2 regions of the Amycolatopsis melonis genome follow, and region 2 is predicted to be linked to the other one. Evidence: predicted binding sites of a transcription regulator. Region 2 holds the regulator's gene; the other holds the start of a gene.
What was found. The regulator HspR, encoded in region 2, represses chaperone genes until heat shock. The targets are predictions, from matches to a motif close to ANNTTGAGTNNNNNNNACTCAANNT.
Positions count from the first base shown of each region.

Region 1 (15,328 bases), on a different contig from region 2:
CAGCTGGTTCGCGCTGCGCAGCGGGACGACCAGCGCCTCCTGCGCGCCGCGGTCGAGCAGCGCCGCGCGGACGTCGGGGTTGGCCTCGGTGATCCGGAAGTGCCGGACGTGCGCGCCGGGCAGCCGCAGCAGCGGGTCGTCGGCGGCCGGGTCGGCGGGCGGCAGGTCGTCGCCCGCGACGACGACCCGCATGGTGTCCTTCGCCTCCAGCCGCAGCCGGAGCACGACGCGGCCCGCGGCGAGCTGGTCCTTGATGCGCTCGGCGATGGTGGCCCATTCGCGGACGTCGACGCCGCCGACGAGCTCGTCGGCGCGGCTGGCCGGGCGGGCCGCGGCCTGCTGGCCCGAGCGCGCCACCATCAGGCTGACGTCGGAGAGCGCCTCCATGTCCCGCTGCTCGCGCAGCAGGTCGGAGTAGGCCCAGTACAGCGCGGTGAGGCCGAGGAAGACGGCGAGCACCAGCGGCCACGCCTTGGGCGTGTTCGAGATGACGAGGTAGCCGGACAGGCCGACGGAGGCGTTGACGAAGCCGACGACCAGGATCCGCGCGGTGAGCCGGACGGCGGTGCTGACCCGCATGCGGCGCCGCAGCACGCGGACCGCGGCGAGCGCGAGCAGCGTGCTCACCAGCGGCGCGGTGAGCGTCCCGGCCAGCGCCGCGACCCACGGGATCTTCTCGCCGACCCCGGCGCCGACGGCGTACTTGACCAGGCCGGCGACCGCGAAGGCGCCGGTGATCTCCAGCAGGAACGCACCCGCGTTGTAGAGGACGCGGCCGGCGACCTTCCGCGCGAGCAGCGTGCCGATGCCGGCGACCAGGTGCGCGGCCAGCACGACCTCGAACGGCGCGATGAAGAACCCGATGACGAGCGGGATCTCGGTGAAGGAGATGGTCCACGAGATGCCGCTGCGGACGTCGACGTTGATGCCGAGCTGCTCGGCGAGCAGGAACGCGATCGCGAGCACCGGGCCGATCCACAGCAGCTTGCTGTCCCAGTGGAACGGCAGCCACGAGCCGACGGCGAAGGCGGCGACGAGCCCGAGGCTCAGCACGGCGAAGGTGTACGCGCGGAACCGGCGTTCGTCGGTGCGGGCTTCGGCCGAGGCGGCGGGCTGCGGTGGTGTCCCGGAAGCGGCTCCCGGCCCGGGCTGCGCCTGCGCGACGGCGTCGCCGTGGGCGTTGGTGTCCGGCATCCGACCTTCCCTCCCGGCTTGTCCACCGGCAATGATCCGTGACTTCGGGTGTGGACAAGGGCCATACCGTACCCCGTAGGGCGTACCCGTGTCCCTTTCGAGACAGTAGGAGATCACCCCAGGGTTAACAATGCCTAGAACGCGCTGACCTGCGTGGACCAAAGGGTGAAACGTCGGGTTTCCCCAGTCCTAGCAGTTCCCCGCCCAAGCTCGCTCGGGTCGCGCTTCAATGGGCGCATGCACAGCGATGTGATTGCCACCGAGCACGCGGCGCGGCTCGCGGCGGTGGATCCCCTCCTCCCCGGCTCGACCCCGTTCGAAGCGGCCGAAAACGCCGTGGTCCTGGAGGTGGCGACGGGTGACTCCGCCGCTTCCGGGCTGGCCTCGCGCGTCCAGGTCGACCGCGACGCCCCCAACGCGCCGTGGCGCGCGCTGACCGAGCACCGGCTCGACCTCCAGCTCGCGGGCCCGCAGCCGGCGGCCGCCCTGGACGCCCTCCTCACTCGATGGGATGAACATCTGCGCGCGGTCGCCGAGCGCGGCGACACCGAGACCGCGGCGATCGTGCCGCGCGCGAGCCGCGACGCCGCCGGCGCCCGCGAAATGCTGCACCACGGCTTCGCGCCGCTGCGGGTGATCGCGGTCCGCCCCGCCCAGCGGATGGTGCCGGCGACCCCGCTCGGGACCCCCGGCGTCAAGATCCGCCGCGCCGAGCCCGGCGACCTCGAAACCGCGGTGGCGCTCGGCATGGAGCTGCACTCCTACGACGCCCAGTACGGCACGGTCAACTGGCGCGACGGCGTCGAGGAGATCCTGGCCAAGGACCTCGCCGAGCAGCTGAAGCGGCCGGAGCCGCCGCTGTGGATCGCGGAGCTGTACGGCCGCCCGCTCGGCATGGTCAGCGTCCAGCACCCGGGCGAGACCGGCTGGATCAGCGGCCGCGTCGCCGCGGCCCGCGTCGGCTACCTGTCGTCGCTGGCCGTCGCGGAGGCCGCGCGCTCGTCCGGTGTCGGCACCGCGCTGGCCACCCACGCGCACCACGTGCTGGACGAGGAGGGCGCCGACGTCGTCCTGCTGCACCACGCGGCGGCCAACCCGCTGTCGACGCCGTTCTGGTACGCCCAGGGCTACCGCCCGCTGTGGACGTACTGGCAGCGCCGCCCGGCTGTTCGCTGAACCTCCGGCGGCATAGGCTGACCCGCGCGAGCAGCGAGGGGAGCCGGAAGTGGCCGATCAACGGGATTCCGCGCCGAGAGCACCCGAGGGTGTGGACGTCGAAAAGCCGTCCGCGGCCCGGATCTACGACTGGTACCTGGGCGGTACCCAGAACTGGGCCGTGGACCGCGAGTTCGGCAGGCGCATGGAGCAGCAGTGGCCGCTGGTGCGCCCGGGGTCGAAGCAGAACCGCGAGTTCATGAACCGCGCGGTGCGCGCGGCGCTGCGGGCGGGCATCCGGCAGTTCATCGACCTCGGCTCCGGCGTCCCGACGGCCGGGAACGTGCACGAGGTCGTCGAGGCCGAGCTGCCCGACGAGCACGACGCGAAGGTCGTGTACGTCGACTACGAGCCGGTCGCCGTCGCGCACGCGACGCTGATCCTCGAAGAGGAGGCGGCGACCGACTGGGCGGGCATCGTCCAGGCCGACATGCGCGACCCGAAGGCCGTGCTGCGCGCCGAGGAGACCCGGCGGCTCATCGACTTCTCGCAGCCGGTCTGCCTGATGATGATGGCGGTGCTGCACTTCGTCGGGCCGGACGACGACCCGGAGGGCCTGCTCGAGACGTACCGGAACGCACTCGCGCCGGGCAGCTGGCTGGCGATCTCGCAGATGAGCGAGGGCGACGGGACCGGCGAAGCACTCGAAGGGCTGCGCTGGTTCGTCGAGCAGTACCGCAAGACCAGCAACCCGGTGTGGCTGCGCAGCCGCGAGGAGATCGAGCCGCTGTTCGGCGGCTGGAACCTGCTGGAGCCGGGCATCGTGCACCTGCCGGACTGGCGGCCGGACCGGAAGCTCAACGCCCTGGAGGCGGAGGCGCGGCCGTTCGCGTGGTGCGGCATCGCGGAGAAGCCGGGCGCGTGAGCGAAGCCGCTCGATCGCTCCCGCCGGGGTCGACACGGAGAAGCCGTCCGCGGCGCGTGTCTACGACTGGTACCTCGGCGGGAACCACCACTGGGCGGTCGACCGCGAGTTCGGCCGCCGCGTCGAGAAACTGTGGCCGCTGATCCGGCCCATCTCGCGGCAGAACCGGGCGTTCATGAACCGGGTCGTCTCGGCGGCGATGGACGCCGGCAGTTCGTCGACCTCGGCTCCGGCGTGCCGACGGCGGGGAACGTGCACGAGATCGTCCGCGACCGGCTGCCCGAAGGCGAGGGCGCGTCGGGCTGGGCGGGCCTGGCGGAGAAGGACATCCGCCGTCCCGCCGGGATCTTCGCCGACCCCGTGACGACGGCGCTGATCGACTGGTCGCGGCCGGTGTGCCTGCTGATGATCACGGTCATGCACTTCATCGGGCCGTCCGACGACCCGGACGGGCTGATGGCGGCCTACCGGTCGAAGCTCGCCCCGGGCAGCTGGCCGGCGCTGACACACGGCACGTGCCGCGACGACGCCCCGCCGGACCGCGCGGCGGAGGTCCGCCGGTTCATCGAGGCCTACCAGGACACCTCGAACCCCGCGTGGCTGCGCTCGGCCGAGGAGCTGCTGCCCTGGTTCGGCGGCTGGCCGCTGCTGCCGCCCGGGATGACGTCGCTGCCGGACTGGCGTCCCGCGTCGCCGCCGACGGAGATCGACGCCGAGACGCGTCCCTTCGTCTGGTGCGCCGTCGCGCGTCACCCAGGCCGCTGACCTGTGCTTTTCCTGATCGCTGTTGGCGAACGCACTCCGGGAAACAAACATGCCCATTGGAGAGTTGAGCTAGGCAGACTCAACTACACGAGGAGTGCACATGTCCGACACCCGCCTCCTGCCCGTGCTCCCGCTCGATGACGACGTCGTGCTGCCGGGCATGGTCGTCCCGCTCGACCTGACCGACACCGAGACGCGGGCAGCGGTGGAGTCCGCCCAGGCCAGGACGCCGAGCCAGGCGTCCTTCCCCGGCATCCGGTCCTCCGCGGCCGCCAAGGCCGAAGTCCTCATCGTCCCGCGCGTCCACGGCGAATACGCCGAGTTCGGCACCGTCGCCACGGTCGAGCGCATCGGCCGCGTCCCCGGCGGCAAGGCCGCCGTCCTGCTGCGCGGCACGGCCCGCGCGCTCGTCGGCCGGATCGCCGACGGTCCCGGCGCCGCCCGCTGGGTGCACGCCGAGGACGCCCCCGAGACCACCGACGACCGCACCGCCAAGCTCGCGGCCGAGTACAAGGCCGTGGTCATCTCGATCCTGCAGCAGCGCGGCGGCTGGCAGCTGATCGACGCCGTCCAGCAGGTCGAAGAGCCGTCCGCGATCGCCGACCTGTCCGGCAACGCGCCGTACCTCGACACCGCGCAGAAGCTCCAGCTTCTGTCCACTTTGGACGTCAGTGCGCGCCTGGAGAAGGCGCTGGAGTGGAGCAAGGAGCACCTCGCCGAGCTGGAGGTCACCGACACGATCCGCAAGGACGTCGCCGAAGGCATGGAAAAGCAGCAGAAGGAGTTCCTGCTGCGCCGCCAGCTCGAAGCGATCCGCAAGGAGCTGGGCGAACTCGACGGCACCGCGCAGGACGACGACTACCGCGCCCGCGTCGAAGCCGCCGACCTGCCCGAGCACGTCAAGAAGGCCGCACTGGCCGAAGTGGACAAACTCGACCGCACGTCCGAGCAGTCCCCCGAAGGCGGCTGGATCCGCACGTGGCTGGACACCGTCCTGGAGCTGCCCTGGAACGAGCGCACCGAGGACGTCTACGACATCGCGGCCGCACGGGCCATTTTGGACGCCGACCACGCCGGCCTCGACGACGTGAAGGAACGCATCATCGAGTACCTGGCCGTGCGCAAGCGCCGTGCCGAATCGGGTCTCGGCCCGGTCGGCGGACGGCGTTCGGGCGCGGTGCTCGCGCTCGCCGGTCCTCCCGGGGTCGGCAAGACGTCGCTGGGCGAGTCGGTCGCGAAGGCCATGGGCCGCAAGTTCGTCCGGGTCGCGCTGGGCGGCATCCGTGACGAGGCGGAGATCCGCGGTCACCGCCGCACGTACGTCGGCGCGCTGCCCGGCCGGATCGTCCGCGCCATCAAGGAAGCCGGCTCGATGAACCCGGTGGTGCTGCTCGACGAGATCGACAAGGTCGGCGCGGACTACCGCGGCGACCCGACGGCGGCGCTGCTCGAAGTGCTGGACCCGGAGCAGAACCACACGTTCCGCGACCACTACCTCGAGGTCGAGCTGGACCTGTCCGACGTCGTGTTCCTGGCGACGGCCAACGCGCTGGAGACCATCCCCGGCCCGCTGCTGGACCGCATGGAGCTGGTGACGCTGGACGGCTACACCGAGCACGAGAAGGTGACCATCGCCCGCGACCACCTGCTCCCCCGCGAGCTGGAGCGCGCCGGCCTCGGCGCTGCGGACGTCGTCCTGACGGACGCGGCGTTCAGCCGGATCGCGGCCGAGTACACCCGCGAGGCGGGCGTGCGCGACGCGAACCGGACGATCGCGAAGGTGCTGCGGAAGATCGCGACCAAGGTGGCACTGGACGAGGTTTCGCTGCCGGTTTCGGTCGACGCCGCCGACCTGGAGACCTACCTGGGCCGCCCGCGGCACATCCCGGAGTCGTCGCTCCCGGCGTCGACACAGCGCACGGCAACCCCGGGCGTGGCAACGGGCCTGGCGGTGACGGGCGCGGGCGGCGACGTCCTGTACATCGAGGCGTCGCTGGCGGACAAGGAGTCCGGCGCATCCGGCCTCCAGCTGACCGGCCAGCTCGGCGACGTGATGAAGGAGTCGGTCCAGATCGCGTTGTCGTACTTGCGGTCTCACGGAGCGGAGCTGGAGCTGCCGGTGGGCGACCTGCGCGAGCGAGGCATCCACGTCCACGTCCCGGCGGGCGCGGTCCCGAAGGACGGCCCGTCGGCGGGCATCACGATGACGACGGCGCTGGCGTCGCTGCTGTCGGGCCGCGTGGTCCGCGCGGACGTGGCCATGACGGGCGAGGTGTCCCTGACGGGCCGGGTGCTGCCGATCGGCGGAGTGAAGCAGAAGCTGCTGGCAGCCCACCGGGCAGGCATGAAGACAGTGATCATCCCCCAGCGCAACGAGCCGGACCTCGACGACGTCCCGGCGGAGGTGCTGGCCGAGCTGGACGTCCACGCGGTGGCGAACGTCCGCGAGGTCCTCGACCTGGCCCTGACCCCCGCCTCGACCCCGGTTCCCCAAGCCGCATAACGGAACCGGTGCCTCACCACCCAAGGTGACCGGCCGGGGGTCCGGGGGCTTGCCCCCGGCGGGGGTGTGGGGGCTCGGCCCCCACAAGACACAACGGAGAGAGCCATGTCTGCGCTTTCCGCAGACATGGCTCTCTCACGAATCGACGTGGCGGGTGAGGGATTCGAACCCCCGTAGGCGTAAGCCAACTGGTTTACAGCCAGTCCCCTTTGGCCACTCGGGTAACCCGCCCAGGCCGGTTCGCTCCGGCCGGGGGAAAGCTTACCCAAGGGTCTCGAGCGGGGGTCAACCGGGATACCCATCCGCCGGTGGGGGCTAGGCTGGGTGCCCCTGACAAGCGAGTACGAGGTGTGAGGACACGTGGCGGATCCCTCTTTCGACGTCGTGAGCAAGGTCGACCGCCAGGAGGTGGACAACGCGCTCAACCAGGCAAGCAAGGAGCTCGGCACGCGGTTCGACTTCCGCGGCACCGGCACGACGATCAGCTGGGCCGGCGAGGAGGCGATCACGATCGAGTCCGAGACGGAGGAGCGTGCGCTGGCCGCGGTCGAGGTGTTCAAGGAGAAGCTGATCAAGCGCAGCATCTCCCTGAAGGCCTTCGAAGCAGGCGAGCCCGCGCTGTCGGGCAAGATCTACAAGATCAGCGGCAAGATCCTCCAGGGCATCGCCTCGGACAAGGCGAAGCAGATCGCCAAGTTCATCCGCGACGAGGGCCCGAAGGGCGTCCAGGCCCAGATCCAGGGCGACCAGCTGCGGGTGTCGGGCAAGAAGAAGGACCAGCTGCAGGAGGTCATCGCCCTGCTGAAGGGCAAGGACTTCGAGATCGCGCTGCAGTTCACCAACTACCGCTGAGCCGCACGTCGCCCGGGGCCTCCGCCCCCGCGACATGAACGACTCTTTCCGGTCGCCGGACGTCATGAACGACTCGTTCATGACGTCCGGTCACCCCGCGGTCAGGACGGCGTGATCGTCCAGCTGCCGTCCCAGTCCTCGATGCGCAGGAAGGCCTGCTCGCGCAGTTCCAGCGTTCGCTGCTGGTCGCCGATCTCGTTCACCAGCAGGTCGATGCTCGACTCCGTCGTCACCCACACCGCCACGTGGCCGCGGCCCTTCGCCGTGAACGCCGCCTTCGTGACGCCCTTCGCCACCCGGAACACCGCGTCGCCCTTGCCGGACTTCGGCGCACCCGCGGTCAGCTCGGGGACGCTGCGGAAGTCGGTGATCGTTGCCGTCCAGGCGGCGTTCGCGCGGACCGTGATCTCCGTCGCCGGCTGGTCGAACGGGGACACGTTGAACCACGATGTGCCCTTGTACCTGCCGATCGCGTTCACCAGGAGTCCGTCCGCGCCGTCGGTCTCCACGAACACGTTGGACGAGCACTTCGGGCACTCGAACGTCAGGAATGCCGGCTGGTCCGCGGGCCATGCCGTGGAGAACTGGCCGTCGCCCTTGCCCGTGTGTGTCTCCGCCGGGACTTCGCGGGGTGCCGGTGGCGCGGCCGACGTCGACGGCGGTGCCGATGTGGGCGCAGGCCGGGAACCCGCGGCTCCCACGATCTCGCCGAAGCCGGTGGCGGCGGGCGCGCACGCCGAGGCCAGCACCGCCGCCAGGAGCAGCAGGCAGGACAGCCGGAGTTTCATCGTTCCCCCTCGGGACCGCCGCCGGTCCCTCTCGTGAGCTTTTCGACACGCTCCGCCAAAGCGTTACCTTCGCCGTCACCCGTTGGGGCATATCAAACCCCTCGAACGCGGTAATGGGCCGCGTGACTCCCCCGGAACTCGCCCACCTGCGTGTTGTAATCGCGCGGTCACCGCGTGGAGAGGGTCACGATGCGCTTGCTCGCCTTGGTGCTGTCACTCACCGTGATCGGCGCCACACTCACGCCGGCGCAGGCCGCCGAACGCAAGCAGCTCATCCCGGGCTACGGCTCGTACGCGCGGCTGATCCGCCTCGAACACTCCGTCATCGGCCGCGGCCGCATCATCGCCACGCTGACCAGCGAAGACGCCGGCGGGAAGTTCACGCCGGTGCTGGAGAGCACCGACGAGGGCGAGTCGTTCCACAAGATCGGCGAGATCCACGACGCCGACGGCCGCTTCGGCATGTGCTGCGGCACCGTCTACGAACTCCCCCAGCGGGTCGGGAAGCTGCGCGCCGGGACGCTGCTGTGGGCCGCGTCCTACCGGCAGGACGCCGGGCCGCAGCGGCGCGTCGGCATCCGCGTCTGGGCCAGCAAGGACGGCGGCCGCGCGTGGTCGTTCCTGTCCGAGGCCGCGCGGTCGCACAACATCGACGGCATCTGGGAGCCCGAGTTCACCGTCGACGCCGGTGGCACGCTCTGGCTGCACTACGCCGACGAGACGCAGGCGCCGAAGTACGCGCAGGTGCTCAACCGGGTCGCCTCGACCGACGGCGTGACGTGGGGCACCAAACAGCTCACCATGGCGATCCCGCCGGACCGGGTCCGGCCCGGCATGCCGATCATCCGGCGGCTGCCCGACGGCCGGTACTACTTCGCCTACGAGATCTGCAACTTCCGCGACCGCTACTGCGACCCCTACTTCAAGATCTCCGCCGACGGCGCGAACTGGGGCGATCCCGGCGATCCGGGCACCCGGGTCACCACCGCCAGCGGCAACTACTTCCAGCACGCCCAGACGATCACGCTGTTCCCCGGCGGCCCGAACGGTGTGCGGATCGTCATGGTCGGGCAGATCTACACCAACGCCAAGGGCGAGCCGCAGCCGAAGAACGGCCAGGTGCTGCTGGCGAACGACAACTTCGGCAGCGGCCACTGGTACGAGCTGCCTGCTCCCGTGCACATCACCGGCATCCACAACAACTTCTGCCCCAACTACTCCTCGACGCTGCTGCCGGTCGACGGCGGGAAGAACGTGCTGGAGATCGCCACCGAGTACAACCTCGGCTGCAAGGCCTACTTCGGCAAGGGACCCGCCTTCTGACCGCGTCCCCGTAGGCTGGAGTGGTCCAGTCACGGGGAAAGGGAGGCAGTCCATGAAGGGCATCGTGCTGGCCGGAGGCAGCGGGACGCGCCTGCACCCGATCACCCAGGCGGTGTCGAAGCAACTGCTGCCCGTCTACGACAAGCCGATGGTCTACTACCCGATCTCGGTGCTGATGCTGGCCGGGATCCGCGAGATCCTCGTCATCTCCACCCCCGCCGACCTGCCGATGTTCCGCAAGCTGCTGGGCAACGGCGACCAGTTCGGCGTCTCGTTCTCCTACGCCGAGCAGCCCAGCCCGAACGGGCTGGCCGAGGCGTTCGTCATCGGCGCGGACTTCATCGGCGACGACGACGTGGCGCTCGTGCTCGGCGACAACATCTTCTACGGCCAGGGCTTCTCCGGCCGCCTGCGGCAGGCCGTCGCCGACCTCGACGGCTGCGTCCTGTTCGGCTACCCGGTCAAGGACCCGGAGCGCTACGGCGTCGGCGAAGTCGACGAGAACGGCAGGCTGATCACCATCGAGGAGAAGCCCGCCAAGCCGCGCTCCAACAAGGCGATCACCGGGCTGTACTTCTACGACAACCAGGTCGTCGACATCGCCCGCTCGCTGACTCCGTCGGCGCGCGGTGAGCTGGAGATCACCGACGTAAACCTCACCTACCTGCGGCAGGACCGCGCCACGCTGGTCGAGCTGAGCCGCGGCTTCGCCTGGCTCGACACCGGCACGCACGACTCGCTGCTGGAAGCCGGCCAGTTCGTCCAGGTGCTGGAGCACCGCACCGGCGTCCGCATCGCGTGCCTGGAGGAGATCGCGCTGCGCATGGGCTTCATCGACGCCGACGAGTGCTACGCGCTGGGCGAGAAGCTGGCGAAGTCCGGCTACGGCGACTACGTCAAGGCAGTCGCCGTAGCGGCGGGAGCTTCGGTCTAGAACAGCTGCTCGCGCAGCGTCGGCCCGGCGTACTCGGTGCGGAACACCCCGCGTTCCTGCAGGTGCGGGACGACCTTCTCGACGAACTCGTCGAGCCCGGTCGGGGTCAGGTGCGGGACGAGGACGAATCCGTCGGCCGCGTCGGACTGGACGTAGTCGTCGATCGCCGCGGCCACGGTCGACGGCGTCCCGACGAACTGCTGGCGCGCGGTGACCTCGATCACCAGCTCGCGGATCGAGAGCTTCTTCTCCTCCGCGATGGCCCGCCACCGCCGCGCCGTTTCCAGCAGGTCCTTCTCGTGCCGGACGCGGCCCCAGGTCAGCGGCTCGGCGTCCGGGTCGGGGTCGACCTCCGGCAGCGGCCCGTCGACGTCGTAGCCGGACAGGTCGCGGCTCCAGACCTGCTCGAGGAACTGGATCGCGGTGGCCGGGCGGACCTGCTGGAGCCGGATCTCGCGGGCGCGTTCCTCGGCTTCGGCGTCGGTGTCGCCGAGGACGAACGTCGCCGCGGGCATGATCAGCAGGTCGCCGGGCTCGCGGCCGTACGCGGCCAGGCGGCGCTTGACGTCGTGGAAGAACGCCTGGCCGTCTTCGAGGGTGCCGTGCCTGCTGAAGATGACGTCGGCGGCCTTCGCGGCGAACTCGCGGCCCTCGTCGGAGTCGCCTGCCTGGATGACGACCGGCTGCCCCTGCGGGGTCCGCGGCAGCGTGAACCGCCCGTGGATGTCGAACTGCGGTCCCCGGTGGGCGAACTTGCCGGGGTCGCGCGCGAAGACGCCGTTTTCCTTGTCCCCGACCAGGGTTCCGGGCTGCCAGCTGTCCCACAGCTCGCGCACGGTGGCCAGGAACTCCTCGGCGCGGGCGTAGCGGTCCTCGCGCTTGAGGAAGCCGCCGCGCCGGAAGTTCTGGCCGGTGAACGCGTCCGGCGACGTCACGACGTTCCACGCGGCGCGCCCGCCGGACAGGTGGTCGATGGTGGCGACCTGCCGGGCCACCTCGTAGGGCTCGTTGAACGTCGACGACAGCGTCCCGGCCAGCCCGAGGTGCGTGGTGACGGCGGACAGCGCGGCGAGCACGGTGGTCGTGTTGGGCCGCCCGACGACGTCGGAGTCGAGGATCTTGCCCGCGTGCTCGCGCAGCCGCAGGCCTTCGGCGAGGAAGAGGAAGTCGAACTTGCCGCGCTCGGCGGTCCGCGCCAGGTGCTCGAAGGACGCGAAGTCGATCTGGCTGCCCGACGCCGGGTCGCTCCACACGGTCGTGTTGTTGACGCCGGGGAAGTGCGCGGCGAGCTTGATCTGCTTGGTCATCTCAGGCCCCCTGGTACTGGTTGACGGCCACGCCGAGGCCGAGGTGCTCGCGCAGCGTGGTGCCCGCGTAGCCGATCCGGAACGCGCCTGCGGCCTGCAGGGCGGGGACGACCTCGGCGGTGAACAGCGCGAGGTCGTCGGGCAGGACGGCGGGCCGGATCAGGTAGCCGTCGACGTCGCCGCCCTGCAGTTCTTCGGCGAGCCGGGCCGGGGTACCGGCGAAGAACCGGCCTTCCGGCTGCCACGGGTGCAGGTCGTCGAGGACGCGCCGGCGTTCGGCCGCGGCTTCGTCGGTCGGCGCGAGCAGGACCGTGATCGGCTCGACGGCCTTCGCGCCCGGGACGCGCTCGCCGGTCAGGAGGACGTCGGCGGGCCCCTCGTACGCGAAGGTCACGGGGTGGCCCTGCGGTGGGCGCGGCGTGATCGACGGGCCCTTGACGCTGAAGAAACGGCCTTGGAAGTCGACGTAGTGCAGCTTGTCGCGGTCGATGAACCGGCCGGTCGCGGCGTCGCGGATGATCGCGTCGTCCTCCCAGCTGTCCCACAGCCGCGCGATCACGTCGAGGACTTCGGCGTTCTCGGCCGCGGCGTCTTCCGGTGACGGGGCCGGGCGGCGGCCGAAGTGCGCGGCTTCGGCGTCGGTCAGGGACGGCACCGCGAGGACGCCGGCCCGGCCGCGGCTCGCGTAGTCCAGCGTCGCGACCGACGTCGAGACGTGGAAAGGCTCGGTGTGCGTGGTGGTGACGGTCGGGACCAGGCCGATCCGGCTGGTCAGCGGCGCGATGGCGGACAGGGTGAGCAGCGCGTCGAGGCGGCCGCGGACGACGTCCTCGCCGCCGGGCTGCAGCGCCAGGGAGTCGTCGAGGGTGACGAAGTCGAGCGAAGCGGCTTCGGCGAGCTTCGCGTGCTTCAGGTAGTGGCCGGCGGTGAACAGGGCGGCGGGCTCGACCGCGGAAACACGCCAAGCGGCCGGGTGTGCCCCGGCCCCGTCGATGGCGACGCCCAGGTGCAGCTGTGCGGAAACCATGCCTGGCCAACTCCGCGGGCGGAGCCCGGATTCCCGCTCCCATCAGCTGGGATCAGAACGGGCGGCGGGCCATTTCCTCGAGCCGCCGGATGCGGTCGGCGATCGGCGGGTGGGTCGAGAACAGCCTGCTCAGTCCCTCGCCGGGCCGGAACGGGTTGGCGATCATCAGGTGCGACTGCGACACCAGCTGCGGCTCCGCGACCAGCGGCCGGGCCCGCGTCCCGGCCTCCAGCTTCCGCAGCGCCGAGGCCAGGCCCAGCGGGTCGCCGGTCAGTTCCGCGCCGGACGCGTCGGCCTGGTACTCCCGCGACCGGCTCACACCCATCCGGATGACCGCCGCGGCGATCGGGCCGACGAAGACCAGCAGCAGGCTGACCAGCGGGTTCCCGTCGCGGTTGTTGCCGCCGAAGAACAGCGCGATGTTCGCGAGCACGCTGATCACGCTGGCCAGCGCGCCGGCGACGCACGAGATCAGGATGTCGCGGTTGTAGACGTGGGACAGCTCGTGGCCGAGCACCGCCCGCAGCTCGCGCTCGTCGAGCAGGTCGAGGATGCCGGTGGTGCAGCACACGGCGGCGTGCCGCGGGCTGCGGCCGGTCGCGAACGCGTTGGGCGCGACCGTCGGGCTGATGTAGAGCTGCGGCATCGGCTGGCGGGCGACCTGCGCCAGCTCGCGCACGATCCGGTACATCGCGGGCTGCTCGACCTCGGACACCGGCCGCGCCCGCATCGCGCGCAGCGCCAGCTTGTCGGAGTTGAAGTACGCGTAGGCGTTCATCCCGAGAGCGATGACCAGGCCGACGACCAGGGCACCGCGGCCGAAGAGCCCGCTGATCGCGACGATGATCGCCGACAGCAGGCCGAGCAGCAACGCTGTCTTGAGTCCGTTCTGGTGGCCGTGCACGCGCGCTCGCCTCCGTCCGCTCTTCAGGGGGGTTGTCCAGTGGAAACAACGCGATCGGGGGACGCGAAGTTCCTTCACGTGATCCTCGCGCGAGTTACGCTCGGAACGCGAGTTGATCACGAGCGGAGGCGCCGATGCAAGGTCGCCAGCTACCCCGGCGGAGCCTGTTCGCCCTGCTCACGGCCGGTGCCGGAGTTCTGGCGCTGCCCGGGTCGGCGCGCGCGGAGGACGTCCGGTCGGTCGACGTCGGCGGGGCACCGGGCGGGCTCGCGGTGAACCCGGTCACCGGCCTCGCGTACGTCACCGACGCCGAGGCCGGGACGGTGACGGCCGTGGACCCGCGGAGCGCGTCGGTCGACACGGTGATCCCCGTCGGCGGCGCGCCGGGTGACGTCGCCGTCGATGCGAAGGCCAACCGGATCTACGTCGCGAACCCGCCGGCGGGCACCGTGGTCGTCCTCGACGGCCGCACGCACGACCTGGTGAGCGTGGTCGGCGCGGGCGACGGCGCGTCGGCGCTGGCGGTCGACGAGCAGGCCGACCGCGTGTACGTGACCAGCGCCGCCACCGGGATGCTCGCGATCCTCGACGGCGTGAGCTGCTCCCTGGTGACCCTCGTGCCGGGCCCGAAGCCGAGCCTCGCCGGGATCGCTGTCGACACCGGCCGCAAGCTGGCCTACTGCGCGAGCACGGCGACGGATTCGGTCGAGGTGTTCTCGATCGACAGCGGGAAGTTCGTCGCGTCGGCGAAGGTCGGCCGCAACCCGACGGCGGTCGCGGTGCACGTCCCGAGCGGCACGGTGTACGTCGCGAACTCCGGCATCCACCACATGTCCATTGTGGACGCGGCAACGCGCACGGAACGCAAGACCGTGTTGCTGCGCAGCGAATCCTCGGCACTGGCCGTGCACCAGGGCACGAACACCGTGTACACCAACGGCGGCCAGAACGGGATCAGCCGCGTCGACGGCGCGGCGGGCACGCTCAGCGGCGAGCTGTCACTGGGCGTCAACCCCGGCGACGTCGCGGTCGACCAGCACACCCGCACGGTGTACGTCACCGACCCGCTGCACGGCCGGGTGTTCGTCGTCCGCGACTTCTGACGACCCACCTGGCGTAACTCCAGGTATACGGTGGGAAAACATGAAACTCGGACTGCAGATCCCCGACTTCACGTGGCCGAACGGGGCGGCCGCACTGGGCGCCGACCTGGCCGCCATCGTCCGCACGGCCGACCAGGCGGGCTTCGACTCGATCGCCGTGATGGACCACTTCTTCCAGATCAGCGCGGTCGGCCCGGCGGAAAACGACATGCTCGAGGCGTACACGACCCTCGGCTTCATCGCGGCACACACCGAGCGCGCCAAGCTGCTCACGGTCGTCACCGGCGTCCTCTACCGGCACCCGGCCCTGCTCGCGAAGGCGATCACGACCCTGGACGTCCTGTCGGGCGGCCGCGCGATCCTCGGCATCGGCGCGGGCTGGAACGAGGAGGAGTCCCGCGGGCTCGGCTTCCCGTTCCCGCCGCTGGCCGAGCGCTTCGAGCTGCTGGAGGAGAACCTCCAGTACGTGCTCCAGATGTGGGCCGACGGCGACGCACCGTTCAAGAGCAAGCACTTCGACGCGACGCGGCTGCTCAACGTGCCCCAGG
Region 1 is NZ_JBDZYD010000011.1:202,528-217,855, forward strand. Features, by position in the region: gene ABJI51_RS28765 (putative bifunctional diguanylate cyclase/phosphodiesterase) at 1-1,194, opposite strand, end outside; gene ABJI51_RS28770 (GNAT family N-acetyltransferase) at 1,432-2,370, shown strand; gene ABJI51_RS28775 (SAM-dependent methyltransferase) at 2,420-3,274, shown strand; partial or broken gene ABJI51_RS28780 (SAM-dependent methyltransferase) at 3,288-4,039, shown strand; gene lon (endopeptidase La) at 4,140-6,542, shown strand; tRNA gene ABJI51_RS28790 (tRNA-Tyr) at 6,691-6,773, opposite strand; gene ABJI51_RS28795 (YajQ family cyclic di-GMP-binding protein) at 6,903-7,394, shown strand; gene ABJI51_RS28800 (hypothetical protein) at 7,496-8,182, opposite strand; gene ABJI51_RS28805 (sialidase family protein) at 8,372-9,505, shown strand; gene rfbA (glucose-1-phosphate thymidylyltransferase RfbA) at 9,558-10,439, shown strand; gene ABJI51_RS28815 (NtaA/DmoA family FMN-dependent monooxygenase) at 10,436-11,746, opposite strand; gene ABJI51_RS28820 (LLM class flavin-dependent oxidoreductase) at 11,748-12,773, opposite strand; gene htpX (zinc metalloprotease HtpX) at 12,826-13,677, opposite strand; gene ABJI51_RS28830 (hypothetical protein) at 13,812-14,780, shown strand; gene ABJI51_RS28835 (LLM class F420-dependent oxidoreductase) at 14,821-15,328, shown strand, end outside.
Region 1: the regulator HspR is predicted to act here: its motif matches at 4,101-4,125, upstream of lon (endopeptidase La).

Region 2 (15,328 bases):
GACCACGCGCCAGTCATCGGGCACCAGCAGCACGCCGGCGCTGACCAGGCACCACGCGGCGAACAACGCCGAGCCTGCCCGCATCGCGGCGATCCGGGTCAGCCGCGCGGTCAGCCGCAGCGCGAAGGTGCCGCCGACGGCGGTCAGCACGGTCAGCAGGGCGACGATCACCCCCGGCAGCCACTCCGGCCCGTGCAGCCGGTCGAGCACGAACACCGGCAGGCCGATCAGGAAGAAGTCCAGTGAAAGCCCGAACAGCCCGCTGAACAGGATCAGCGTCAGGTACGGCCGGTCACGCAGCACCCGGGCGGACCCCTCGCCGTGCCGGTGGCGCGGCCGGGCCAGGTGGACGAACAGGCCCAGGATCACCGCGGCCGCGAAGAACGTCACGGCGTCCAGGACGAGCGCGATCCGGTAGCCGGCGGCACCGAGCGAGGCCAGCAGCGCACCCCCGGCGAGCCCGCCGAGCCCGAAGCAGCCCGCCCGCACCATGCCCGCCTCGGCGAACGGCCGGTCCTTGGGGACGTCGCCCGCGACGTCCGCGATGAGCGTGAACAGGCAGCTGTAGAAGAGCTGCTGCCCGGCGGCGAGCAGGATCGCCGCGGCGACGACCGGGCCCGCGCCGTCGGCGACGAGGTAGGCGCTGACCCCGACGGCCTGCAGCAGCTGGGCGCCGATCACCACCGCGCGCGGTCCCACGCTGTCGACGAGCCGTCCGGCCAGCGGCGGCACGGCGAGGCCGGCGACGGTACCGAAGGTGACGGCGGTGCCCGCCACCGCCAGCGGCACGCCGACCACTTCCGTCACGTAGACCAGCGCCAGCGGGAGGAACAGACCCGAGCCGAAGTTGTCGATCCCCAGCGCGCACAGCAGCGCGATCCGGCTCCGCGTCATCCCGCCGACGTTAACCCTGACGGCAGGCGGGAAGTCAGGACCGATCGGACACAATCCGGCAGGCAGAAGAACACTGCGGGTGTGACCTCGTCCCGGTTACTTCCCGGCGAGACAGGCGTCGCTGCCGAGTGCGCGGCGGAGGGCGGCGTTCATCTCGGCGAGCCGCTCGATGAGGTCGGTGACGCGCTGGTCGTCCCAGTCGCCGAGCGCCTCTTCCATGAACGCGAGGTAGTTGGCGCGCCAGCGGGCCAACTCGGAACGGCCCTTCTCCGACACGCTCACCAGGGACGCCCGGCCGTCCTCGGGTGCCGGACGGCGGTCGACCAGCCCGGCGGCGGCGAGCTGGGCGATCTGCCTGCTCACCACCGACAGGTCGACGAACCGGCGTTTCGCCAGCTCGGACGGCCGGGCCTCGCCGTGCTTGGCCAGGTCCGACAGCAGCATGGCGGCCGCCGGGTGCAGCCCCGGCTCGCTCTGCCACGCTTGCATGATCCAGGCGTGCTGCAGCTGGGAAGCGGTCTTCAGCTCACGCATGAGCTCGACCCGGACGTCGTCGGTGTCGTCGGAGCCCATCCGAACCTCCCTTAGTTGTGCCATACAAGTTTATTGCCGGACGCTTGCCGAGGGCAACCATCGGGCCGGTGAGGTCCCCCACGCGTAATACACCCGGTCGGAGCAACAATGCGGGCAATAGGCTGTCCGCCGGTTACCCTGCGGACGAGCCGCGCGCGCGGCGCGTTCGAGTGACGAGGTGGATGCAGTGGCGATGGACCCAGGAGGCGGCTGTGTGCGGAACCGCCGTCCCCGCGCCCGGACCGGCGGGGCATGATCGGGTGCCACCGGCCAACCGTCCCCGACCCGTGACCCCGTACCCATGACAGCCGACTCGGTCAGCCCGCTCCCCCGATCCTCGGCCCCGCGCGAAACCCCCGCGGCCGTCGTCGCGATGGTCCGGCTCATCCGGGACAGCTGGGCCAAGTCGGAGCCGTACATCGCGGACATCTCGCAGTTCTTCTACGGGATGCTGTTCACCCTCGCCCCGACCACGCGCGACTTCTTCCCGATCAACATGGAGATCCAGCGCGGCAGGCTGGTGCGCGCGCTGGTGCACATCGTGCAGATGGTCGACCGGCCGGACGACCTCGCTCCGTTCCTGCGCCAGCTCGGGCGCGACCACCGCAAGTTCGGCGTGGTGCCCCGGCACTACGAAGCGGTCGGCACCGCGCTGCTGGCGTCACTGAAGAACCACCTCGGCCCGGAGTGGACGCCCGAGGTCGAGCGGGCATGGGCCGAGGCGTTCACCATCGTCGCGCGGGCCATGCAGGACGCGGCCGCGGCCGACCAGAACCCGCCGTCGTGGCAGGCGACCGTGGTCGAGCACCGGCGGCTGACCTGGGACCTCGCCCTCGTCCGGCTGCTGCCCGACCAGCCGGTGCCGTACCTGCCCGGCCAGTACATCAGCGTCGAAGTCCCGCAGCGGCCGCGGCTGTGGCGCTACCTCTCGCCGGCGAACGCGCCCCGCGAGGACGGCGGCATGGAGTTCCACGTCCGCGCGGTCGACGGCGGGTGGGTGTCCCGCGCCATCGTCAGCCACACCCAGCCCGGCGACGTCTGGCGGCTCGGCCCGCCGCTGGGCCGGATGACGGTCGACCGGGAGACCTCGCGCGGCGTGCTGATGGTCGCCGGCGGCACGGGCATCGCGCCGCTGAGCGCGATCCTCGACCACCTCGCGCTGTGGGGCGAGAACCCGAAGACGCACCTGTTCTACGGCGGGCCGACCCGCGAGGACCTCTACGACCTCGACGCGCTGCGCGCGCTCGCGGCGGTGAACCCGTGGCTGACGATCACGCCCGTGGTCGAGCGCGGCGGCGACGTCCCGGGCTTCGAGCAGGGCACGCTGGCCGAAGCGGTCACGCGGTACGGGGCCTGGCCCGGCCACGACATTCTCGTGTCGGGCTCGCCGGCGATGATCCGCGCGACGGTGTCGCGGATGCTGGTCGCGGGCAGCGCACTGGACCAGATCCAGTACGACCCGTTCACCATCGATTAATCGCGTTTCCTGATCATTTTCACGCACCGCCAGATCGGGTTGACGGCGCGTGGTGAAATTGCTCCGATCGAGCGGAACGCGCGGAATCACGCGCATCTGCACGGGAATGCGCCTACAGTCGGGAACCCTCGGGGGCGGCATCGCGACAGCGACGCCGCGTGGGCGGCGCAAAAAACTTTTGCACGACTGGAGATCACCGTTCCCGATGAGAGCTGAATTCGTGAAGATCTCAGCCATGCCCGATCCGCTTCCCGTTTCCGCCGTGGAAGGTCGCGAGCTGGCACGGTTGATTCGTGAAAGCTTTGCGGCGATCGAGCCGAAAGCCGATGAACTGGCGCAGTACTTCTACGGCGCATTGTTCGTCGTCGCCCCCGACTGCCGCGACCTGTTCCCGGTCACCATGGCGGCCCAGCGGAGCAGGCTGCTGCGCGCGATCGTGTACGTCGTGCAGATGGTGGACCGGCCCGACGAGCTGGCCACCTTCCTCGCGCAGCTGGGCCGCGACCACCGCAAGTTCGGCGTCGTCGCCCGCCACTACGACGCCGTCGGCGTCGCGCTGATCGCGGCGCTCAAACGGTTCCTCAAGGAGAAGTGGACACCCGAGGTGGCGTCGGCGTGGACCGCGGCGTACGGGCTCATCGCCAAGACCATGCGCGAGGCCGCCCAGGCGGAGGCCGGGCCGGCGACGTGGGCGGCGACCGTGCTGGAACACCGCAGGCTCACCCGCGACGTCGCGCTGGTGAAGGTGCGCACCGAGGGTCTCCTGCCGTACCGCGCCGGCGCGTACGTCAGCGTGGAAGTGCCGCAGCGGCCCCGGTTCTGGCGGTACCTGTCCCCGGCGAACGCACCCCGCGGCGACGGCCTGCTGACGTTCCACGTGCGCGCGGTGCCCGGCGGCTGGGTCAGCGGGAGCATCGTCAGCCACACCAAGCCCGGTGACGTCTGGCGGCTCGGGCCGCCGATGGGCGTGCTGACCGTGCGGCCCGCCACCACGAACCGGCTGCTGATGATCGGCGGCGGCACCGGGATCACGCCGCTGCTGGCCATTCTCGACGACCTGTCCCGCTGGAAGCGCAACCCGCCGGTGCACCTGTTCTTCGGTGGCCGAAGACCGGAGGACCTGTACGCGCTGCACGACCTGCGGCGGATGGCCGCGACGTGCCGGTGGCTGACGGTCACCCCGGTCACCGAGGAGGGCGCGCTCGCGGGCGGCGACCGCGGAACGCTCGCGCACGCGGTGACCCAGCGCGGGTCGTGGGAGAACCACGACGTGCTGGTGTCCGGGTCGCCGTCGATGATCCAGGCGACCATCGCGAAGCTGCTGGCGAGCGGGATCGACCTGGAGCGGATCTCCTACGACCCGTTCACGCTGGACTGACCGGCCGTCCCGACCATCGCACTGGGCCGGGCGGCGCAGTGAAACCGCCGAATGGCGGTAGTTCGTTGACCGTTGTGCCGGAATCGCCTTATGGTCTAGACCACATCTTGTGCTCGTTCGTCCTCCCCTCCCGGAACGACGCTGTTCCCCTTCGAGGAGCCGAAATGACCTGGAACAGGAAGCTCTTCGCGGCCGCGGCCGGTGTCCTGCTGGCGCCGGTGCTGGTCGTCGTCCTCCCCGCCGGCACCGCGAGTGCCCACGGTTACGTGTCCGACCCGCCGAGCAGGCAGGCCAACTGCGCGGCGGGCAAGGTCCCCGACTGCGGCAGCATTGTGTACGAACCCCAGAGCGTCGAGGGCCCGAAAGGGCTGCGCAGCTGCGACGGCGGCAACGCCCAGTTCTCGCAGCTGTCCGACGAGTCGAAGCCGTGGCCTGCCAAGGCGGTCGGCACGACGGTGACGTTCAACTGGGTGTTCACCGCCCGGCACGCGACGAAGAACTACGAGTACTACGTCGGCGGCAACCTGGTGGCGTCGTTCAGCGGCAACAACCAGCAGCCGCCGCCGACGGTGTCGCACACGGTGAACCTGGCCGGGTATTCGGGCCGCGTGAAGGTGCTGGCGATCTGGAACATTTCCGACACGGCCAACGCGTTCTACAGCTGCGTCGACCTCCAGATCGGCGGAAGCACCCCACCACCGACGACGACCACCCCGCCACCCACCACGACGACCCGGCCCCCGACGACCACGTCCACGCCGCCGTCGAGCGGAACCTGGTCCCCTGGCACGGCGTACCAGGCAGGCGACGTGGTGACGTACGGCGGCGCGAGCTACCGCTGCCTCCAGGCCCACACGGCAATCGCGGGCTGGGAGCCCCCGAACACCCCGGCCCTCTGGCAGCGCCAGTGAGAAGGTGGCCGGCGGCGGGGGGGGGGGGGGGGGGGGGGGGGGCGCCGCCCCCCCCCCCCCCCCCCCCCCCCCGCCCCGGGGGCGGCCCGGGTGTGTGGGGGGGGGGGGGGGTTGGGGGGGGGGGTCCGGGCAGCCCCCCCCCCCCCGCCCCCACCGGAGTACAACGCGGCCGACGTGATGTTCCTGCAGATGCTGATCCCCCAGAACGAGCAGGGCATCGAGATCGCCCACCTGGCGGCGAACCGCAACCTGGAAGCCGAGCTGAAGAAACTGGCGGCGGCGATCGAGGTGACCCAGCGGACCGAGACCGCCGACATGAGGAGCTGGCTGCGGGCCTGGAACCAGCCGGAGACAACGAACGCCCACGCAGGTCACGCTGGCCACGGCGCGTCTCCGGACGCGGTCGCGGCGTTGAGGACGGCCCCGGACGCGGAGTTCCCCCGCAGGTTCCTGGACGTCCTGACAGGCCAGCAGCAAGGAGCGGCCGAGCTGGCCCGCACGGAGAACGGCCCGAACGGAGGAGTCAACGCCCAGGCCCGCGACCTGGCCCGCCGGGTAGTCGAGTCCCGGACGGCCGAGGTGCGGCAGCTGCTGAATTTCAAGACGTGACCCGCGGCGCGGGGCCGCGAGCAGCCGGGAGGAGTTGCTCGCGGCCGAGCCGTTCCGGTCTGTCGTCCGGCCGCTCGCGGGACCTCGCGGTCACCCACTTGGGGCTCGCCGGTCCGGCCGGTCTGCCGCCCGGCAGGCTCTCGCGGTTACCGGCTCGGGGCTGGCCGGTCTACCCGCCCGGCCGCCCGCCAGACCTCGCGATCACCAGCCCGAAGCGCGCCAGTCCGGCGCCCGGTCGGCGAGTTCTCCGGTTCGGCGGCCGGGTACCGGGCGGCCGCCGCCGGATGCTCGCGTCCCCCACCTCCTCCGATGGGCGAAGGCCTCCCCGGTCACCCGGGGAGGCCTTCGGCTGCTGCTGGGGTCAGCGGCGCTTGGGGCGCCAGACCACCATCGCCGTCTGCTGGTTGAGCGGGACGAGGTCGCGGCGGTAGGACGCGTGCGCCGCCGCCGCGGCCTGCTCGGCCGCCGCGTAGGCCGCCGCCAGTTCCTCGGTCAGCTCGGCGACCCGGGCACGGAGCGCGTCGACCTGGTTCTCCAGCTCGATGATGCGCTTGATCCCGGCCAGGTTCACACCGTCCTCTTGGGACAGTCGCTGGACCTCGCGCAGCAACGCGATGTCCCGCATCGAGTAGCGCCGTCCGCCGCCGGGGGTGCGGCCCGGGGACACCAGGCCCTGCCGGTCGTAGGTCCGCAAGGTCTGCGCGTGCATCCCGGCGAGCTGGGCCGCCACCGAGATGACGAACACCGGGGTTTCCTCGTCGCCTTCCGGGGGTTTCCCGCCGAACATCACACTCACCTACCTTGCAGCAGCTCGGTGATCTCGGGCCGGGGGTCGTGCCCGGCCATCGCCTCGGCATACGCCTGCAGTGCCTCGCGCGCCTTGTCGTCCAGTTTGGCGGGAATCGCCGCCTGGAGCGTGACGAGCAGGTCGCCCTGCGAACCGTCGCGCTTGGTGACGCCCTTGCCGCGCACGCGCAGCACCCGTCCGCTCGCGGTGCCCGGCGGCACCTTGAGCGAGACCTTGCCGTCCAGCGTCGGCACCGTGATCGTCGTGCCGAGCGCCAGCTCGGTGAAGTCCACCGGCACGGTCAGCGTCAGGTCGAGCGACTTCGGCTTGCGGCCGAACAACGCGTGCGGGGCCACGTGCACCCGGACGTACAGGTCGCCCGCCTGCGCGCCACCCCGGCCCGGCTCGCCCTGGCCTGCCAGCCGGATGCGCTGGTCGTCGTCGACGCCAGGCGGGATCCGGACGGTCAGCGTGCGGGTCCGCGTGCTGACGCCTTCGCCGCCGCACTCCGGGCACGGGTCGTCGATGATCGTCCCGCGGCCACGGCAGTCGCGGCACGGCTCCGAGAACGCGAACGCCCCCTGGCTGCGGCTGACCAGGCCCGACCCGGAACAGGTCGGGCAGGTCCGCGGCGACGTCCCCGGCCGCGCGCCGTTGCCGCCGCACGTCCCGCAGGTCGCCGGGCTCGACAGCCGCAGCGGCAGGGTCGCGCCCTTGACCGCCTCGGTGAAGTCGATCCGGACGTCGGTCTCGACGTCGGCGCCGCGCTGCGGCCGGTTGGCCGTCGCGCCCGCCGACGTCCGGCCGCGGCCGAACAGCCCGCCGAGGATGTCGCCGAGCCCGCCGAAGCCCCCGGCCTGACCGGCGCCGGCCTGGCCGAAGATGTCGCCCATGTCGAAGCCGCCGGTGCCGCCGCCGGGGAAGTTGAACCCGCCCCCGCTGCCGAAGAGCCGCCGCGCTTCGTCGTACTCCTTGCGCTTGGCCGGGTCCGACAGCACGCCGTAGGCCTCGGAGACCGCCTTGAACTTCTGCTCCGCCTGCGCGTTGCCGGCGTTCGCGTCCGGGTGGTTCTCCTTGGCCAGCTTCCGGTAGGCCTTCTTGATCTCGTCCGCGGTGGCGTCGGAGGAGACGCCCAGCTCACGGTAGAAGTCCTTACCGATCCATTCCCGTGCGCTCATCGGGCGTCTCCTCCTCCCACTTGAACCGACAGTGCTTACTGCTGGTGTTCATCGACTCCGCCGTCGAGTGGCAGCTCGCCACCGACGGACGGGTCCACCGGGGCCGCAGCGGGCTCGTGGTCGGTCACGCCGACCAGCGCCGCCCGCAGTACGCGGTCCCCGAAGCGGTAGCCGCGGCGCATGACCACGGTGACCGTCGGGCCCGCCACGTCCGGCGAGGTGTTGTGCTGCACGGCCTCGTGCACGCTCGGGTCGAAGGGCTCACCCTCGGCGCCGAACGACTCGAGACCCGCCCGCTGCAGGCCGCTGATCAGCTTGTCCCCGACCGCCTTGAACGCCCCGGTGAGGTCACCGTGCTGCTCGGCCCGCTCGAGGTCGTCGAGCAGCGGCAGCAGGTCGTTCACCACGGACGCCTTGGCGCCGAGCACGACCGCCTCCCGGTCGCGCTCGACCCGCTTGCGGTAGTTGGCGTACTCCGCCTGCAGGCGCTGGAGGTCGGCGGTGCGCTCGGCCAGCTCCTTCTCCACGTCGGAGACGACCGACACCGAGTCGTCCACGATCGTGTCGCCGAGCGAGGGGCCCGCGTGCTCCACGGGCGCCTCCTCCGGCTCCGGCGCGGCGTGGGCCGGACCGGGCGGGCGGACCTGCCCGGTCTGGGGGTCCACCCGACGCCGATCCCGCACGACCACCGGCTCCTCGGGGCCGCGGCCCTGGTTCTCGGATTCGTCGTAGCTGTGGGTCACTTCTTCGGGTCCTCTTCGACGATCTCGGCGTCCACCACGTCATCGGCCTTGGCCTGGCCACCGGCCGCACCGGCGTCCCCGGCCGCACCCGCACCCGCGGCGCCTTCGGCGCCCGCCGCACCGGCGTTCGCGTTGGCGTACAGGGCGGAGCCCAGCTCCTGCGAAGCGGTGTTCAGCTTCTCGATCGCCTCGCGGATCTTGGTCGAGTCGGTGCCCTTCAGCGCCTCGTTCGCCTCGTCGATCGCCGACTTGACCTTGCCCTTGAGCTCCTCGGGCAGCTTGTCGTCGTTGTCCTTGAGGAACTTCTCGGTCTGGTAGACCAGCGTCTCCGCCTGGTTGCGGGTCTCCGCCTCCTCGCGGCGCTTCTTGTCCTCCTCGGCGTGCGCCTCGGCGTCCTTGACCATCCGCTCGATGTCCTCCTTCGGCAGCGCGGAGCCACCGGTGATGGTCATCGACTGTTCCTTGTTCGTGCCCAGGTCCTTCGCGGTCACGTGCACGATGCCGTTGGCGTCGATGTCGAAGGTGACCTCGATCTGCGGCACGCCACGCGGGGCGGGCGGGAGACCGGTCAGCTCGAACATGCCGAGCTTCTTGTTGTGCGCGGCGATCTCACGCTCACCCTGGAACACCTGGATCTGCACCGACGGCTGGTTGTCGTCCGCGGTGGAGAAGATCTCCGAGCGCTTGGTCGGGATCGTGGTGTTGCGCTCGATGAGCTTGGTGAACACGCCACCCTTGGTCTCGATGCCCAGCGACAGCGGGGTCACGTCCAGCAGCAGGACGTCCTTGACCTCACCCTTGAGCACACCGGCCTGCAGGGCCGCGCCGACCGCGACGACCTCGTCCGGGTTCACGCCCTTGTTCGGCTCGCGGCCGCCGGTCAGCTCCTTGACCAGCTCGGCGACGGCGGGCATGCGGGTGGAACCACCCACGAGCACGACGTGGTCGATGTCGCCGACGGAGATGCCGGCGTCCCGGATGACGTTGTTGAACGGCGCCTTGGTCCGGTCGAGCAGGTCCGAGGTGATCTTCTGGAACTCGGCGCGCGACAGCGTCTCGTCGAGGAACAGCGGGTTCTTGTCCGCGTCCACGGTGATGTACGGCAGGTTGATGCTGGCCGAGTTCGAGCTGGACAGCTCGATCTTGGCCTTCTCCGCCGCCTCGCGGATGCGCTGCAGCGCCATCTTGTCCTTGGTCAGGTCGATGCCGTTGGCGGCCTTGAACTTGTCGACCAGCCACTTGACGATGCGCTCGTCCCAGTCGTCACCACCGAGGTGGTTGTCACCGGAGGTGGCCCGGACCTCGACGACGCCCTCGCCGATCTCCAGCAGCGAGACGTCGAAGGTGCCACCACCGAGGTCGAAGACCAGGATGGTCTGCTCCTTCTCGCCCTTGTCGAGGCCGTACGCCAGGGCGGCGGCGGTCGGCTCGTTGACGATGCGCAGCACGTTCAGGCCGGCGATCTGCCCGGCCTCCTTGGTGGCCTGCCGCTGCGCGTCCTCGAAGTAGGCGGGGACGGTGATCACCGCGTCGGTGATCTCCTCGCCCAGGTACGCCTCGGCGTCCCGCTTCAGCTTCATCAGCACGCGCGCGCTGATCTCCTGCGGGGTGTAGGCCTTGCCGTCGATCTCGGTCTTCCAGTCGGTGCCGATGTGCCGCTTCACGGACCGGATCGTCCGGTCGACGTTCGTCACGGCCTGGTTCTTCGCCGGCTGACCGGTCAGCACTTCACCGTTCTTGGCGAAGGCGACGATCGAGGGGGTGGTCCGGGAGCCTTCCGAGTTGGCGATGACCGTCGGCTCGCCGCCCTCAAGGACGGCGACGACCGAGTTGGTCGTGCCGAGGTCGATGCCGACCGCTCGCGCCATGGTGCTTTCCTCCTGTGTAAGCCTGCTCTGTTCGTGACCTGCACGTTCGTCCCCACCTTGAGCGGGGCCCTGGCAAGTTCTATCCGGCCTTCACGCACCTCGTCAAGCTGGACTTGAGTCGACTGCGCTCAACCTTCGTACCCAGCCTAACGAGCCGGTCCGGGTTCTTGTTCCCAGGTTCGGCGGGCGAGGGCCGCGGAAGCTGCTGTGACGCCGCTCACCTGCGCTTTTGCCTGGTTCCGGCGGCTCGCGGTGGGGTGAATCGCCTCACCCGGGCGGGCCGGGCTGCCTCGCCGGGGCCCGGCTGAGCGAACGCCGGGTAGCCGCTGGACGCCACCGCCTCCGCCGGGCCGCCGCGCCGCGCACTGGCCCGGCCCCCGCGGCCGAGTGCCCGCCTCGCCAAGGTTCCGGGACTGCTGCTCCGGACGGCCCTGCGCCTCCAGGCGGGCCGACCAACCCTTCCCGCCGAGGCACCGCCCGGCACGCCCCGGACCAGCCTCGCCAAGCTCCGGGCCGCACGCCGACGCCCCTCCACGCCCCGGCCGAGCCGCCGCCCGCCTCCGGCCGAAGGCACCGCCCACCGGCCGTCGAGCCCATCGGCCCCTCGGCTCGCCTGCCGAACCCACCCACCGGCCGTCGCGGGCCGATCTCTCCTCACCCGCACACCGCCCCACGCGCCGGGACGGTGCCGCTCACCAGATAGCCCACCTCGGCCACGCGGGCGCACGCCGAGTTGAACAGGCCCGTGTGGCCGTCGTCCGTGCGGGTGAGCAGTGCTGCTCCGTCGATGCTCGCCGCCAGTCCGCGGGCCCACGCCAGCGGTGTTGCCGGGTCGTGCGCGCCGCCGACCACCAGGAGCGGCGGGGTCCCGTGCACCGGGTGGGGCTGGGGTGGGTTCTTCGCGGGGACCGGCCAGCCCGTGCAGCCGCTGGTGAAGTCCCAGTACTCCGAGTACCGCCAGCTGTGCGGCGCGGCCACGCGGAGCAGCCCGGCCATGACGGCCATGTCCGCCGGGCCGGTGAACGGCGACGGGAAGTCGTGGCAGCCGATCGCGCGGTACGCCCCGTAGATCGGCGACCGGAACTGGTTCCGCTCGGTCAGGCCCTTGGCGTCCGGGAACTCGCCGCCGGCCGCGGCCAGTGCCCTGCCCAGCGCCGGCCACTCCTCCCGGAGATACAGGTGGTTGTAGACGCCCGCGGAGACCTCGTCGGCCGTCGCCGGGCGGCCCAGCTCGCTCGACCACACCGTGCCGCGTGCCGCCCGCGCCACGACGTCGTCGTAGAAGCGGAGGACGTCCTGGCCGTGCAGCGCACAGCCGGCCGAGCCGCGGCACCAGGTCGCGAACCGGCCCAAAGCGTCCTCGGTGGCCGCCGCCTCTTCGAGGATCGCCTGGCGCAGCGGGCGGGCGTGGTCGACCGCGCCGTCCAGCACCATCGACCGCACCCGGCCGGGGTGCTTCGACGCGTACACCGCACCCAGCTCGGTGCCGTACGACAGGCCCAGCCAGGAGATCTTCTGCTCGCCGAGCGCGGCCCGGATCGTTTCGATGTCCTCGGCCGCGCTCTGCGTGTCCGCGTTCGCCAGCAGCGGCCCGGTCCTGGCCAGGCAGTCTTCGCCCGCCTTCCGGTTGTGCGCCACCAGCGCGTCGAACGCCCGCCGGGTCGAGGGGAACCGGTCGACCGCCGGATCCCACAGCGCCGGGTCACACGTGATCCGCGGCGTGCTGTACCAGTCGCCGCGCGGGTCGAAGCCGACGATGTCGAACCGCTGCCGCAGCTGCGCCAGGTCCGGCGAAGCGAGCCCGCCGTACTGCACGAACCCGACGCCGGAGCCGCCCGGCCCGCCCGGATTCACCAGCAGGGCACCGATCCGGTGGGCCGGATCGAGCGCGGGCAGCCGGGCCAGCGCGAGCCGCGCCACCCCGGCGGACGGCCGGGCGCGGTCTATCGGGACTTCCACCGTCGCGCACTCGGCCGCCGGCTCCTGCCGCGTGGCACACGCCCGCCACGGCAGGCCCGACGCTTCGGCCACGGCTGGCACCGCCGCCATGATCACGACCGCGGCGACGACCGCGGCTGCCTGGCGGATTCCCATGACGTTTTCCTCCCCTTGCACGCCGTCCTTCGGCGTACCCCATTCCTAACAGCGACCACCGACAGTTCAGGAGCGGCGGGTCGTCCAGGAAACGAGGGAGAAATCGGGGTTTCCTTGCGGCACAACGACTTTCGTCGAGGTCTCGGACCAGGAAGTCACTCGATAGTGGGAATCCGCGGACGCCGGCACCCCCAGCGCCGGCGTCCCGCCCCCGTCCACCCGGGCGAAGCCCACGACGCCGAGCATCGCCAACGCCCCCAGCAGCGCGGAAGCCAGCACGCGCCGTTCGATCTTGCCCATCGGAAATGCCCCCGTAGTAAGGAAAGTCAGGCCGCGCGGACCGTGACGCTGCCGCTGTCGGTCGTGAGGTCGAGCGTGTGCGGTGCGGAACCGTCGTTCGGGACGTCGATGTCGCGGTGCCCGCTGTCGCTGGTGCCGATGACGTGGTAGGACCCGCCCGGCACGGTGACGTCGATGCTGCCGCTGTCGGCGTTCACCTTGACGTTGTTCGCCTGCGTCAGCGTGAAGTCGACGCTGCCGCTGGACGAGGTCACCTCGACCGGCCCGCGCACGCCGTCCCCGTTGATGCTGCCGGAGTCGCTGTGCAGCTGGACTTCGCCGACGTTCCGCAGGTCGATCGAGCCACTGTCCAGCCGCAGCTTCACCGCGCCGGAGACGTCCTCGACGCGGGCGTGCCCGGAGTTCGCCTGAACGTCCACACTCGACACCCCCGAGACGTCCAGTCCCCCGGATTCGAGCTTGCCGCTGACCGGAATGCCGGCGGGCACGACCACCTCGTAGTCGACCGAGCAGTTGGTTCCGCAGTCGGCGAGCACGAGCTGGTCGCCCTCGACGCGGTAGAAGGTGTCACCCGGCTTGCTCCGCCAGTGGTAGCTCACCTTTTCGTGCACCGTCGACGGCCCCGAGCCGGTGCGGATCCGGACCGAGCCGGAGTCGCCCGCGAGCTTCACGCTGCGGATGGTCTGCGCAACGGTGCTGGTGTTCTCGTAGTCCGATCCCCAGCCCCAGCCGAACGCGGTCGCCAGCCCGACGCCGATCAGGACGATGCCACCCAGGGCCAGCAGCGGACGCGCCATGGTCGTGGTCCCCTCAAGTCTCGTTTCCCTCTGCGCCGAGAACGTTATGGCCGGGTGAGCCCGCCGTACATGGGGGTATCCCCCCGAAAGACCCTGAGATCCCTCCCTGAGACGCGCGGGGCGGGCTCGGGGCCTAACCTGGCGCACGTCTGGAGTTCCGTGATCAGGAGGATCCATGCCGCAAGCACCCGGTCCGTACGAATCCCTGCCCGAAGTGCCGTCGTTCACGCTGCGCAGCAACGACGTCGCCGACGGCGAAACCCTGGCCACGCCCCAGCTGTCGGGCATCTTCGGCGCCGGCGGCGAGGACCGGTCGCCGCACCTGGCGTGGGAGGGCTTCCCGGCGGAGACGAAGAGCTTCGCGGTGACCTGCTACGACCCGGACGCCCCGACCGGCAGCGGGTTCTGGCACTGGGCCGTGTTCAACATCCCGGCGTCGGTGACGGAGCTGGCGTCCGGCGCGGGCGACGGCTCCGGCCTCCCCGAAGGCGCGGTGACGCTGAAGGGCGACGGCGGCGTGAAGCGGTTCCTCGGCGCGGCGCCGCCGCCCGGGCACGGCCCGCACCGGTACTACTTCGCGGTGCACGCGCTGGACGTCGAGAAGCTGGAAGTGCCGGAGGACGCGACGCCGGCGTTCCTGGGCTTCAACATGTTCGGGCACACCCTGGCCCGCGCGGTGATCACGCCGGTGTACGAGAACAAGGGCTGAGTTTTCGCCCGCGGGCCCGGTGCCGGATCGGCGCCGGGCCCCTTTTTGTCGGTGCCCGATGACACACTGCGGTCATGTCACCACCAACGGCAACGACGAACACTGGAGGTTCCCTGTGGCGGCAGCCCTCGAACGCAGGTCCATCGACCCGGTCCCGGAAAGCGAACGGCACGGCCATCCGCGCAGCCTCTTCACGCTCTGGTTCGCGGCGAACATGCAGATCACCTCGGCGGTCACCGGCGCGCTGACCGTGCTCGTCGGCGTGCATCCGCTGTGGGCGCTGGTCGCCGTCCTGTGCGGCAACGTGCTCGGTGGCGTGCCCATGGCGCTGCACGCCGCGCAGGGGCCGAAGCTCGGGATTCCGCAGATGATCCAGTCGCGCGCGCAGTTCGGCGTGTACGGCGCGGTTCTCCCGCTCGTCCTCGTCGTCGTGATGTACCTCGGGTACTTCGCCAGCGGCAACGTACTGGGCGGGCAGGCGGTCGCGCAGATCACCGGGCTGCCGGTCGACGTCGCCATCTGCGGGTACGCCGCCGCGTCGGCGCTCATCGCGATCGTCGGCTACCGGCTGATCCACCGGTTCGGCTGGGTGGCCTCGGCACTGAGCGTCGTGGTCTTCGTCTATCTCACCGTCCGGCTCGTCGGCGGCCACGACCTCGGCGCGGTCCTCGGCGCACCCACGCTGGACTTTCCGAAGTTCCTGCTCGCCCTGTCCCTCACGGCGTCGTGGCAGCTGACGTTCGGCCCGTACGTCGCCGACACCTCGCGCTACCTGCCGTCGGGCACGTCGGTGCGCGCGACCTTCTGGTGGACCTACGGCGGCACCGTTCTCGGTGCCACGTGGGCGATGTCGTTCGGCGCGCTCGCCTACGCCTTCGCCGGGAAGGCGTTCAAGGGCCACGAAGTCGCGTACGTCGTCGGGCTCGGCGGCGAGGCGCTGCTCATCCCGTTGCTGTTCGCCATCGCACTGGGGAAGTTCACCGTGAACGTCCTGAACATCTACGGCGGCT
Region 2 is NZ_JBDZYD010000003.1:396,949-412,276, forward strand. Features, by position in the region: gene ABJI51_RS09825 (MFS transporter) at 1-894, opposite strand, end outside; gene ABJI51_RS09830 (MarR family winged helix-turn-helix transcriptional regulator) at 991-1,467, opposite strand; gene ABJI51_RS09835 (globin domain-containing protein) at 1,769-2,944, shown strand; gene ABJI51_RS09840 (globin domain-containing protein) at 3,180-4,322, shown strand; gene ABJI51_RS09845 (lytic polysaccharide monooxygenase) at 4,487-5,233, shown strand; gene ABJI51_RS09850 (DUF305 domain-containing protein) at 5,324-5,842, shown strand; gene ABJI51_RS09855 (heat shock protein transcriptional repressor HspR) at 6,204-6,629, opposite strand; gene dnaJ (molecular chaperone DnaJ) at 6,635-7,807, opposite strand; gene grpE (nucleotide exchange factor GrpE) at 7,843-8,550, opposite strand; gene dnaK (molecular chaperone DnaK) at 8,547-10,418, opposite strand; gene ABJI51_RS09875 (alpha/beta hydrolase) at 11,073-12,512, opposite strand; gene ABJI51_RS09880 (hypothetical protein) at 12,579-12,812, opposite strand; gene ABJI51_RS09885 (DUF4097 family beta strand repeat-containing protein) at 12,839-13,609, opposite strand; gene ABJI51_RS09890 (YbhB/YbcL family Raf kinase inhibitor-like protein) at 13,785-14,318, shown strand; gene ABJI51_RS09895 (purine-cytosine permease family protein) at 14,434-15,328, shown strand, end outside.